Regions from separate parts of the Anaerotignum lactatifermentans genome, predicted to be linked through region 3. Evidence: riboswitches for the same ligand, from Rfam matches in the RefSeq annotation. Region 3 holds a riboswitch; each other region holds the start of a gene.
The links. Region 3 has a riboswitch for FMN ahead of ribD (bifunctional diaminohydroxyphosphoribosylaminopyrimidine deaminase/5-amino-6-(5-phosphoribosylamino)uracil reductase RibD). Riboswitches for the same ligand answer to the same signal wherever they lie in the genome.
Positions count from the first base shown of each region.

Region 1: it holds a riboswitch for FMN, as region 3 does, so the genes downstream of both, INF29_RS02990 (MATE family efflux transporter) here and ribD (bifunctional diaminohydroxyphosphoribosylaminopyrimidine deaminase/5-amino-6-(5-phosphoribosylamino)uracil reductase RibD) in region 3, are expected to answer to the same signal.
Region 2: it holds a riboswitch for FMN, as region 3 does, so the genes downstream of both, INF29_RS04105 (FGGY-family carbohydrate kinase) here and ribD (bifunctional diaminohydroxyphosphoribosylaminopyrimidine deaminase/5-amino-6-(5-phosphoribosylamino)uracil reductase RibD) in region 3, are expected to answer to the same signal.

Region 1 is NZ_JADCKK010000007.1:28,377-31,654, reverse strand. It holds gene INF29_RS03005 (SulP family inorganic anion transporter) at 1-20, opposite strand, end outside; gene INF29_RS03000 (xanthine phosphoribosyltransferase) at 423-998, opposite strand; gene INF29_RS02995 (zinc ribbon domain-containing protein) at 1,300-1,800, shown strand; FMN riboswitch at 1,812-1,923, shown strand; gene INF29_RS02990 (MATE family efflux transporter) at 2,027-3,278, shown strand, end outside.
Region 2 is NZ_JADCKK010000010.1:17,909-21,186, forward strand. It holds gene INF29_RS04105 (FGGY-family carbohydrate kinase) at 180-1,736, opposite strand; FMN riboswitch at 1,862-1,982, opposite strand; gene INF29_RS04110 (L-fucose/L-arabinose isomerase family protein) at 2,174-3,278, opposite strand, start outside.
Region 3 is NZ_JADCKK010000016.1:7,494-10,771, forward strand. It holds gene INF29_RS05840 (cation-translocating P-type ATPase) at 1-741, opposite strand, end outside; FMN riboswitch at 1,203-1,344, shown strand; gene ribD (bifunctional diaminohydroxyphosphoribosylaminopyrimidine deaminase/5-amino-6-(5-phosphoribosylamino)uracil reductase RibD) at 1,522-2,619, shown strand; gene INF29_RS05850 (riboflavin synthase) at 2,620-3,270, shown strand.

The DNA.
Region 1 (3,278 bases), on a different contig from region 3:
TCTGCGAACCCTCGCAGCATAGAAAAAACCCCCTTAAATTTTCACATAAATCCATTCAAAAACATAAAAAATGCATCTGCTCCCAGTGTCTCTTGGTCGTGACAATCAAAGGGGCACATGCGCTTCCATCATAGCAAAAAGCAGATGGTTTCTCAATGGGTAAGTGGAAAAAGAGATGGAAAAAATAACCATGGGTGTCATACATTTTTTTGTATATTATGTTGTAAGGGGAAGGTGTTGAGAAAAATGGAAAAAACTGACATTCTTTCATAAAGGTAACATACAAACATACAATCATATAACAAAATATGCAAAAATTCCGAATGTCTTTTGCGGATGGACAAAGGGGAGAGAAAACATGAAAAAAGCACAGGAGTTTTCTTCTTTGGAAAAGCCCTGTGCCTCTGTTTCGTGTATGATTTTCAGTCTTTGAAATAGATCTTGCCGTCTTCCACTTTGGTGATGACCGCCAGAGAATCCACCAGATAGCCGGCATCTCTGAGTTTTTTGCTGCCGCCCTGGAATTCTTTTTCGATGATGGCTGCAATACCGCATACAGTGCCGCCTGCCTGTTCTACCAGATTGGCAAGACCTGCTGCTGCTTCGCCGTGGGCAAGAAAATCATCAATGATCAAAACTTTATCATTGGCGTTGAGATAATTTTTGGATACACGAGCGATGGACACGGTACCCTTTGTAAAGGATTTGACGGGCGCGCCGTAAAATTCCTCTGTCATGGTATTGGGCTGTGCTTTCTTGGCGAAAACTACAGGCACCAGATCAAAATAAATGGCGGTGATGGCAGCGATGCCGATGCCGGACGCTTCGATGGTCAGGATCTTATTGATGCCCAGATGACCGAAACGACGGTGGATCTCCTTGCCCAGCGCCATAAACAGACCGATATCTAACTGATGGTTCAGAAAAGAATCTACCTTTACGACTTCGGTGCCGATTTCTGTCCCATCTTTTAATATTCTTTGTTTCAACAACTCCATGATTCAGACTCCCTCTCACTGCAATAACACGTTCCGTATCAAAATAAAGTATTATCATTATACGGTAGTATTTTTGCAATGTAAACAGGTGTTTTGGGAAAAGGTTGTTTTTTGTGCATTTAGAGGAAAAGTCCAAAGAAAAGGAGCAATTTTCGGACGCTTTCCCTAATGGACAGGAAAAAAACAGGGGGAAAGATACAAATTTCATGCAAGCAGATGCATTTTTCTGCTTTTTTGCAGGAAAAAGCGTATGTTTTGGCGAATATACAAAGCAAATGGAACAAATGAGGAGGCGCTGGAAATGGCTTTTTTGGATAAATTAGGAGAACTGGCAAGAACCGCGGCGGACAAAGCCAATGATGGACTGGAAATCAACCGCATCAACAGCGATATTGTCATACAGAAAGGCAATATCAATGAGTACCAGCGGGAGCTTGGCATGTATTACTGGGCGAAATTCGTCATGGGCGACCAGCTGGACGAAGAAGCTACAGCCATTTGTGATAAAATCGTAAAGGCACAAGACCGCATCAAGGAACTGGAAGCGGAAATCGAACAGGTGAAGGCGGACCGGGAAGCGGAAAAAGCGGAACGGGCAGAGCAGAAACGTCTGGAAGCAGAAGCTGCGGCACAGGAGGCAGCAGAAAGGGCTGCCCAGAAAGCGGCGGAAGCAGCCGGTGATGTACAGGTCACCGATGCGGACGGTGAAGTGGGCAGATTCTGCGGCGGCTGCGGCGCACCTTTGGCAGAAGGACAAAAGTTCTGCGGCGCTTGCGGAAAGCCTGCCGATGATGTAAAATAAAAAAACAAAGACACATTCTTCGGAAACGAGTGCATCTCTACCGGCGGTAACAGCCCGCGAGCCGAAAGGCTGATTCGTTGAAATTACGAAGCCGACAGACAGTCTGGATGGGAGAAGAAATACAATGGAAATGACATTGATTTTTTCGGCTGTCCAGAGAACAGAAGAATTTCAAAAGGACGCCGAAAGGCGTCTTTTTTTTCTGCAAAAATGAGGAGGGAATGGCATGGAAACGGGAAAAGAAAACATTCTGGGTACGGAAAAGATCAGTAAACTATTGATGCAGTTTTCCATACCGACAGTGTTGACGCTTATTGTCAACTGTCTGTATAACATTGTGGATCAGATTTTCGTGGGGCGCGCCGTGGGCATCAACGGCGTAGCAGCCACCAACGTGGCATTCCCCATGATTACCCTTTCGGCAGCCCTTGCCCTTATGGTGGGGGACGGCTGTGCTGCCAACATCAGCCTTTGTTTGGGCAGGAAGGAACGGGACAAAGCGGAACAGACCTTTGGCAATGCCTTTGTACTGCTGATACTGGCAGGGGTTCTGCTGGCAGCTGTCATCATCATCGGCGGCCCTGCCTGCGCCCGTCTTTTTGGGGCATCAGATGCGGTTCTGGATTTGTCTGTGACTTATATGCGCATCCTTGCACTGGGGCTGCCTTTCCAGATGGCAAATATGGCATTTACGGCAATCATCCGTTCTGACGGCAATCCCAAGTATACCATGCGAAGTATGATGATTGGGGCAGGCATCAATCTGGTTTTAGACCCTATCTTCATTTTCGGCTTTGATATGGGTGTCACAGGGGCAGCTATCGCTACCATCATTGGGCAGGTAGTGGCTGGACTTATCTGCGTGGCCTATATTCCCAGATTTGAGCACATCACTTTCTATAAAAAATATCTGAAACTGTCCGGCAAGACCTGCGGCAGTATCCTTTCTCTGGGTTTCCCCAGTTTCTGTATGCAGATGGCAACGGCGCTGACACAGATCGTCATGAACAACCTCATGACAGACTGCGGTGCGGTCACAAAATACGGCAGTGAAATTGCCCTGTCCTGCTACGGCATCATGATGAAGATTTATCAGGTGGCACATGCCATGTTCGTTGGGGTGGCATCCGGCACACAGCCCATCAACGGCTACAATTTCGGGGCAAAACAGTATGGCAGGGTGAAACAGACTTTCCGTGTGGCTGTGACGGTGTCGTTCATCATTTCCATTGTGTGGTTCGGCATTTTCCAGCTGGGCGGCGGCTTCATGGCTGGGCTTTTTGTGAAGAATGAACCTCTGCATCTGGAATTTGCGGTGTTCTGCTTCCAGCTGTATATGCTGGGCTTCTTCGTGTATGGTCTGCCGCAGGTGACAGCGTCCTTTTTCCAGGCTATTGGCAAGCCCGCAAAATCCCTGTTGGTGGCATTGTCCAGACAGATTATCTTCCTGATTCCTCTGGCGCTGATTTTGTCCGGCA
Region 2 (3,278 bases), on a different contig from region 3:
ATTTATGTATTTTTTTACATTCTATCAAAAACAGAATTTCATGTGTCCATATACAAAAAAACATTTCTTTTACCATTTCTGTATAATATACTTTCAAAAATAAATTCCAGTTTTTCAAATAAAAAGAAAACAGATGGTGAATGCATTCCATCCACCATCTGTTGGGAAATACTTATATGTTATTCCTCTTTTACATGTCGCATTTCTTCCAATGCCGCAAAAGCTGTGCGCATTTCCTCCCGCACCAATTTTGTTTTTCTTTCATATACTTTACGATAAAAAGCAGTCCGTTTGGGGTCCGGCACAAAAGATTTATTTTCTATCAGATTCGCTTCAAACGCTTCCTGTAAATCAGGAATATCCCCTATGGCATAAGCTGCTGTTGCCGCATTGGTCATAACAGCGCCCTGCGCTGTCTTTAATGTTGTTACACGACAATTCAGCATGTCCGCTTTGATCTGGTTCCATAAATCCGAACGGCTTCCGCCTTCTGTTACAACAATACGATTCAAATCAACGCCAGCTGCACGATATACATCTGTAACACCAATATAATCATAAGCAATGGCTTCCAAGACCGCGCGCCACAACACCGCTTGATCTGTATCCATGGTCATATTCAGAAAACAACCACTTGCCGCTGAAATATCACCAAAGCCACCAGTCAGATATGGCAGGAACAAAACGCCATTGGCACCTGCCGGAACCTGTTTTGCCCGTTCTGTCAGCACATCAAAATAAGCACCTTCCCCTTCTTTTCCGCAAATATTGTCCCGGAACCAGCGCAGTGCCAAACCGCCTGTACGGATAAATCCCCAATAAAAATATGTATTTTCCAGTGTACCACTATTGAAAATCAAGTCTGTTCCCGGTCTGCTCAATTCTGGCTTGATACCATCTACTGCAATACAGAACATAGCACATGTCCCAGCAACATCTGCCGCTCTATTGACAGCTGTAACACCGCATCCAATCATGCTCTGCATGGTATCCCCTGCACCAGCACAAATGGGAATACCGACTGGCAGACCTGTTTTTTCTGCGTATTCTTCTGTGAGATGACCAATAATATCCCAAGGTTTCACGATTCTTGGCAGATATTCTTTGGACAGCCCCAATATTTCCAGCTGTTCATCGCTCCATTCCTTTTTTTCAACCTTATACCCAAGTCCCCAGCCGGACATAGTACCCCAGTCAATGAAAGCGTCCTTTGCTTTACATCCAGCAAGATGAGACAAAATGTAAGGAGCATTATGCAGGAATTTCTTTCCTCGTTTCTGAAATTCTACATTATTTCTCAGGAACCATCTTGCAAATAACGCTGGAAACATACAGTTTGGCAAAGGATTACCCGTTTCTTTCGCCCAGATATCCAATCCCAAAGCCGCCAGTTCCTCCGCATCTGCCTGTGTACGAGAATCCAGATAATTGATATATGGTGTTATGGCGTTTCCGTCTTCATCAACACCCACAATACCCAAAATGACACCATCCCCAAAGATTGCCCGAATGTTCTCCGGTGACAGTCCTTTTTCCCGCATTTCTTTTGTACAAGCCGCAATACTGGTCACTGCTGCCTCCACATACTGATCTGCATCCATTTCCACCCAACCAGGATGTGGATAGCGAAGCACTGTCGGTGTGCTGTGCTCTGTGATGCACTGCATGTTGCTGTCATAAACAGCTGCTTTCACACTCTGGGTTCCTGCGTCAAAACCAAGGTAATACTTTTCCATACAATTTAGCCTCTTTTCTGTATTGGGGGCAATAAAAAAACCCCGTATATTTCTGACTGCCATAAGCAAGTCATCTTACAGGGCAATGTTTCTTTTCTGCACGAAAAAAACCGCAGAACAAAAAAGCATATCTTCTCTCATCCAGACTATACTGTCGGCTTCGTAATTTCAACGAATCCTGCCACCAAAAGCGGCTCGCGGGCTATCACCGCCGGTAGGGAATTTCACCCTGCCCCGAAGACACTTTTTTCCTACGCATACATTATACCGCTCTTGCACATAGTCTACAAGCGCAAAGGTGACGATAATCCACCCCTTTTTTCTGTCATGTTTACTAATGGCATAAAAAACAGGCAGCCACATATATGGCTGCCTGTTTATCAGGAAGTCATCCACGAAACTTCCTGAAAGAAAGGGATTTCCAAACTATTTTGCAATTATGCAAAGGGATTTTCTGTAGGATAAGGCAAAGATTTAGGCTGGTTGTAAGCGATATCTGTTACGCCCAGATATTTGAATACTTCAAACAGCGCTTTGCCGTGGTGACCGAATGTAACTGCACCATGGTGAGGATACTGTTTTTCGATCAGAACATGACGATAGAATCTGTTCATTTCGGGAATTGCGAAGATACCGATAGAACCGAAGGAACGTGTAGGAACATCCAGAACTTCACCCTGTGCTACATAAGCGCGCAGCTGTGTGGAAGCTGTTGTCTGCAGACGGAAGAATGTGATATCCCCTGCTTTGATGTCGCCTTCCATGGTACCTCTTGTGATATCGGGTTCACCATCGGGTTCCAGCTGACGTTTCATAATAAGCTGATAGCTCATATGAGGATTGCACAGCAGGCTGGAGCATGTGTTGCCGCAGTGGAAGCCCATGAATGTTTCATTCAGGCGGTAATCGCATTTGCCTTTGATATCTTCGTTGTAGATCTGTGCAGGTACGGAGTTGTTGATATCCAGCAGTGTTACAGGTGCGTTGGATACACACAGACCAATGTATTCGCTCAGTGCACCGTAAATATCTACTTCACAGGAAATGGGGATACCTCTGCCTGTGAAACGAGAGTTTACATAGCAAGGAACGAAGCCGAATTCAGTCTGGAATGCAGGCCAGCATTTGTTTGCAAATGCAGCGTATTTGGAGCAGCCCAGATTATCTTTCATCCAGTCTTCCAGTGTCAGTTCATACTGAGCCAGTCTAGGCAGAACACCTGCATAAGGATTTTCGTTGCCCAGTTCTGCTGCCATTTCTTCTACTTTAGCAGGGATACGAGGGTCGTCTTTATGTTTGTTGTAAGCTACCAGCAGATCCAGTTCGGAATGTTCTTCCACTGCTACACCCAGATCATACAGGGCTTTAATAGGTGCATTACAAGCCAGGAAGTCATTGGGACGAGGACCAAATGCAAAGATTTTCAGACCTTTCAAACCAACCAGAGCTGTTGCAACGGGAACAAATTCACGAATCTGCTGTGCAACTTCTTCTGCTGTACCGCAAGGATATTCAGGAATGTATACTTTTTTGCCTCTCAGA
Region 3 (3,278 bases):
GATGGACAGTTTCTTGGAGAAATCGTCCAGACTGCGCTGGAGGGGTGTTGCCTTTTCCTGGGCGGATTCCATCAGGTCGGCAATCTTACCGATTTCTGTCTGCATCCCTGTACCTGTAACCAGTACCACCGCACGGCCGTAGGACACCAGAGAGCTGCTGTATACCATATTCAGTCTGTCACCCAAAGGCAGTTCATCCTGATCAATGGGTGTGTCGATTTTATTTACGTTTTCAGATTCCCCTGTCAGTGCGCTTTCGCTGACCTGCAAGGAGAAGTTCTGCAATACACGGCCGTCTGCGGCGGTCACGTCCCCTGCTTCCAAGAGCAGGATGTCCCCGGGCACCAGTTCTGCCGCAGGCACTTCCATTTTCTGACCGTCACGAATGACGCGGGCATTGGGTGCTGCCATAGCCTTCAGGCTGTCCAGAGATTTCTGGGCTTTGAAGTGCTGCACCGTACCCAAAATGGCATTGAGGATGAGCACTGCCAGAATAACGATGGTGCCTTCCAGACCGCCTGTCAGAGCGGAAATGACGGCTGCGATAATCAGAATGATTACCAAAAGGTCTGCGAACTGTTCCGCAAATACCTGCAAAACGCCTTTGCGCTTGCCTTCCTGCAATTTGTTGTAGCCGTACTGTTCCAGCCGTTTCTTTGCTTCTTCCGCTGTCAGCCCGTTCATGGAGCTGTTCAGTTCCTGCAGGAGTTCTTCCTGCGATAATTTCCATTGTTTGTCCATAGAAATTCCCCTTTCTCTGTGTCCCGTGCAAATAAAAAAGACTTTTATTGCACCGAATCCTCTCGTTATGCAATAAAAGTCTTGCTTTTCAAGAAAATGTTCTTTTAGTCGCGCCCGGGTAATAACACCGAGATGACGAACGCTGACGATGCGGCTTGCCGCACAAGCTACTCCCTTTTATTACAATGACTCTACCATACTTTTGCACAAAAGGCAAGAGAAAAATTCATACAAATTGCAATTTTCTTTTTGCCCCTGTTATTTTTCCCCAAAGCCCCTGATTTTTCCCTCTTTTTTCCCAAAAGCGCCCGTTCTGTTTTTTTGGCAGTCTGCATTTGCATTTTCCTGTCATTATGCAAATATAACGAAATTTTGTATGCAAATCCATGCAATTTTTTTCAAAAAAGGGGCTTGTTTTTTTCTTAACATGGGTCTATGATAAATGCGTCAACTACATACGGCAGTATCTTCAGGGCAGGGTGAAATTCCCGATCGGCGGTATAGTCCGCGAGCGCAGCGATGCGCAGGACTTGGCATAGGTTCAAGTCAGGATTTGGTGAGATTCCAAAACCGACAGTATAGTCTGGATGGAAGAAGATCATGACAGTACAAGGCAGATTTTTCTGTTTTTGTTCTGTTCTTTTGTGTATACCAAAAAGGGGTGTGTTTGTGGTACCCTTTGTTTTGGATATGCGTATTTTTTCATGGATTTCAAAGCCCTGAGTGGACGGTTTCCCGTCTGTTCAGGGTTATTTTTTTGCAGAAAAGGAAGTGGCGAAAATGGAAAAACAGGATTTTATGCGGCACGCCATTGCCCTTGCCAAAAACGGCATCGGCGCCGTTGACCCCAACCCACTGGTGGGCGCGGTCATTGTCAAGGACGGCGAAATCATCGGGGAAGGCTGGCACGCACGCTTTGGCGGACTCCACGCGGAGCGCAACGCGCTGGCAAACTGCCGCACCTCACCCAAAGGCGCCACTATCTATGTGACACTGGAGCCCTGCTGTCACTACGGCAAGACACCGCCCTGCACAGAAGCCCTGCTGGAAGCAGGCATTGCCAAAGTGGTCATTGGTTCCCGTGACCCCAATCCCAAGGTGGCAGGCAAAGGGGCGGCTATCCTCCGGGAAGCAGGCGTGGAAGTGGAAGAAGATTTCCTCCGGGAGGAATGTGACGCCCTCAACGGTCCTTTCTTTCACTACATCACCACAAAGCGTCCTTATGTGGCAATGAAATACGCCATGACTGCCGACGGAAAAATTGCCACAGTCACCGGCGCATCCCAGTGGATCACCAACGAAGCCAGCCGCTATCATGTCCATGCTCTGCGGCGGCGGTATCCAGCCATACTGGCAGGCATCGGCACCGTTCTTGCAGACGACCCCATGCTGAACTGCCGACTGGGTGATGAGGCACGGAATCCCATCCGCATCATCTGTGACAGCAAACTGCAAATTCCCCTGGAAAGCAAACTGGTGCAGACGGCAAAGGACATTCCCCTCATTGTGGCAACCTGTTCCAAGGACGAAGAAAAACAGGCAGCTCTGACAGCAAAAGGCGCAGAAGTGCTTGTATTTGACGGGGAAAAAGTTCCCCTCCCTGCCCTTATGGACAGACTGGGGGAAAAACAAATCAGCGGTATCCTGCTGGAAGGCGGCGCCACACTGAACGCAGCTTTTCTGGCAGAAAACCTGATACAACGGGCGTATGTATACATTGGGGCAAAAGTATTTGGGGGCGCAGCAGCAAAATCACCCATTGCAGGAGAAGGCATATCCCTTCCATCGGAAGCGGCTGACCTGCATCTGGCAGAAGTACAGACCTTTGGAAACGACGTACTCTGCGTTTATGATTTCCCGAAACAGGAGGCGAAGTAAATGTTCACAGGCATCATTGAGGAACTGGGCACCATTCGGGGTGTTTCCCTCACCAAAGACGGCGGCGAGCTGCAAATTGCTGCAACCACCGTACTGGGCGGCACAAAGCTGGGGGACAGCATCGCCGTCAACGGCACCTGTCTGACGGTGACGAAACTGGAAAAAGACGGCTTTACAGCCTTTGTCATGGCGGAAAGCCTGCGCCGCACCAATCTGGGCAGCCTGAAACGGGGCAGCGTGGTACATCTGGAGCGCGCCATGGCAGCAGACGGGCGTTTTGGCGGGCATATGGTCACGGGGCACATTGACGGGCAAGGCACTTTCCTTTCCCAGAAGCCGGAGGGGCAGGCTGTTGTCCTCACCATCGGCGCAGACCCGGAAATCCTTTCGGGCATTGTGGAAAAAGGCTCCATCGCCATTGACGGCACCAGCCTGACGGTCATGGATGTGGGCAAAGACAGCTTCCGAGTAGGCATCATCCCCCACACCGGCGGACACACCGCCCTTTTAGACCGTCCCAAAGGCTACGCCTGCAATCTGGAAACAGACGTCATCGGCAAATACATTCAGAAATTTTTAGCAAAGAACACAGAATCCACTCCCAAGAAATCCACATTGACCATGGATTTCCTCCGGGAAAACGGATTTTAAACATAGGA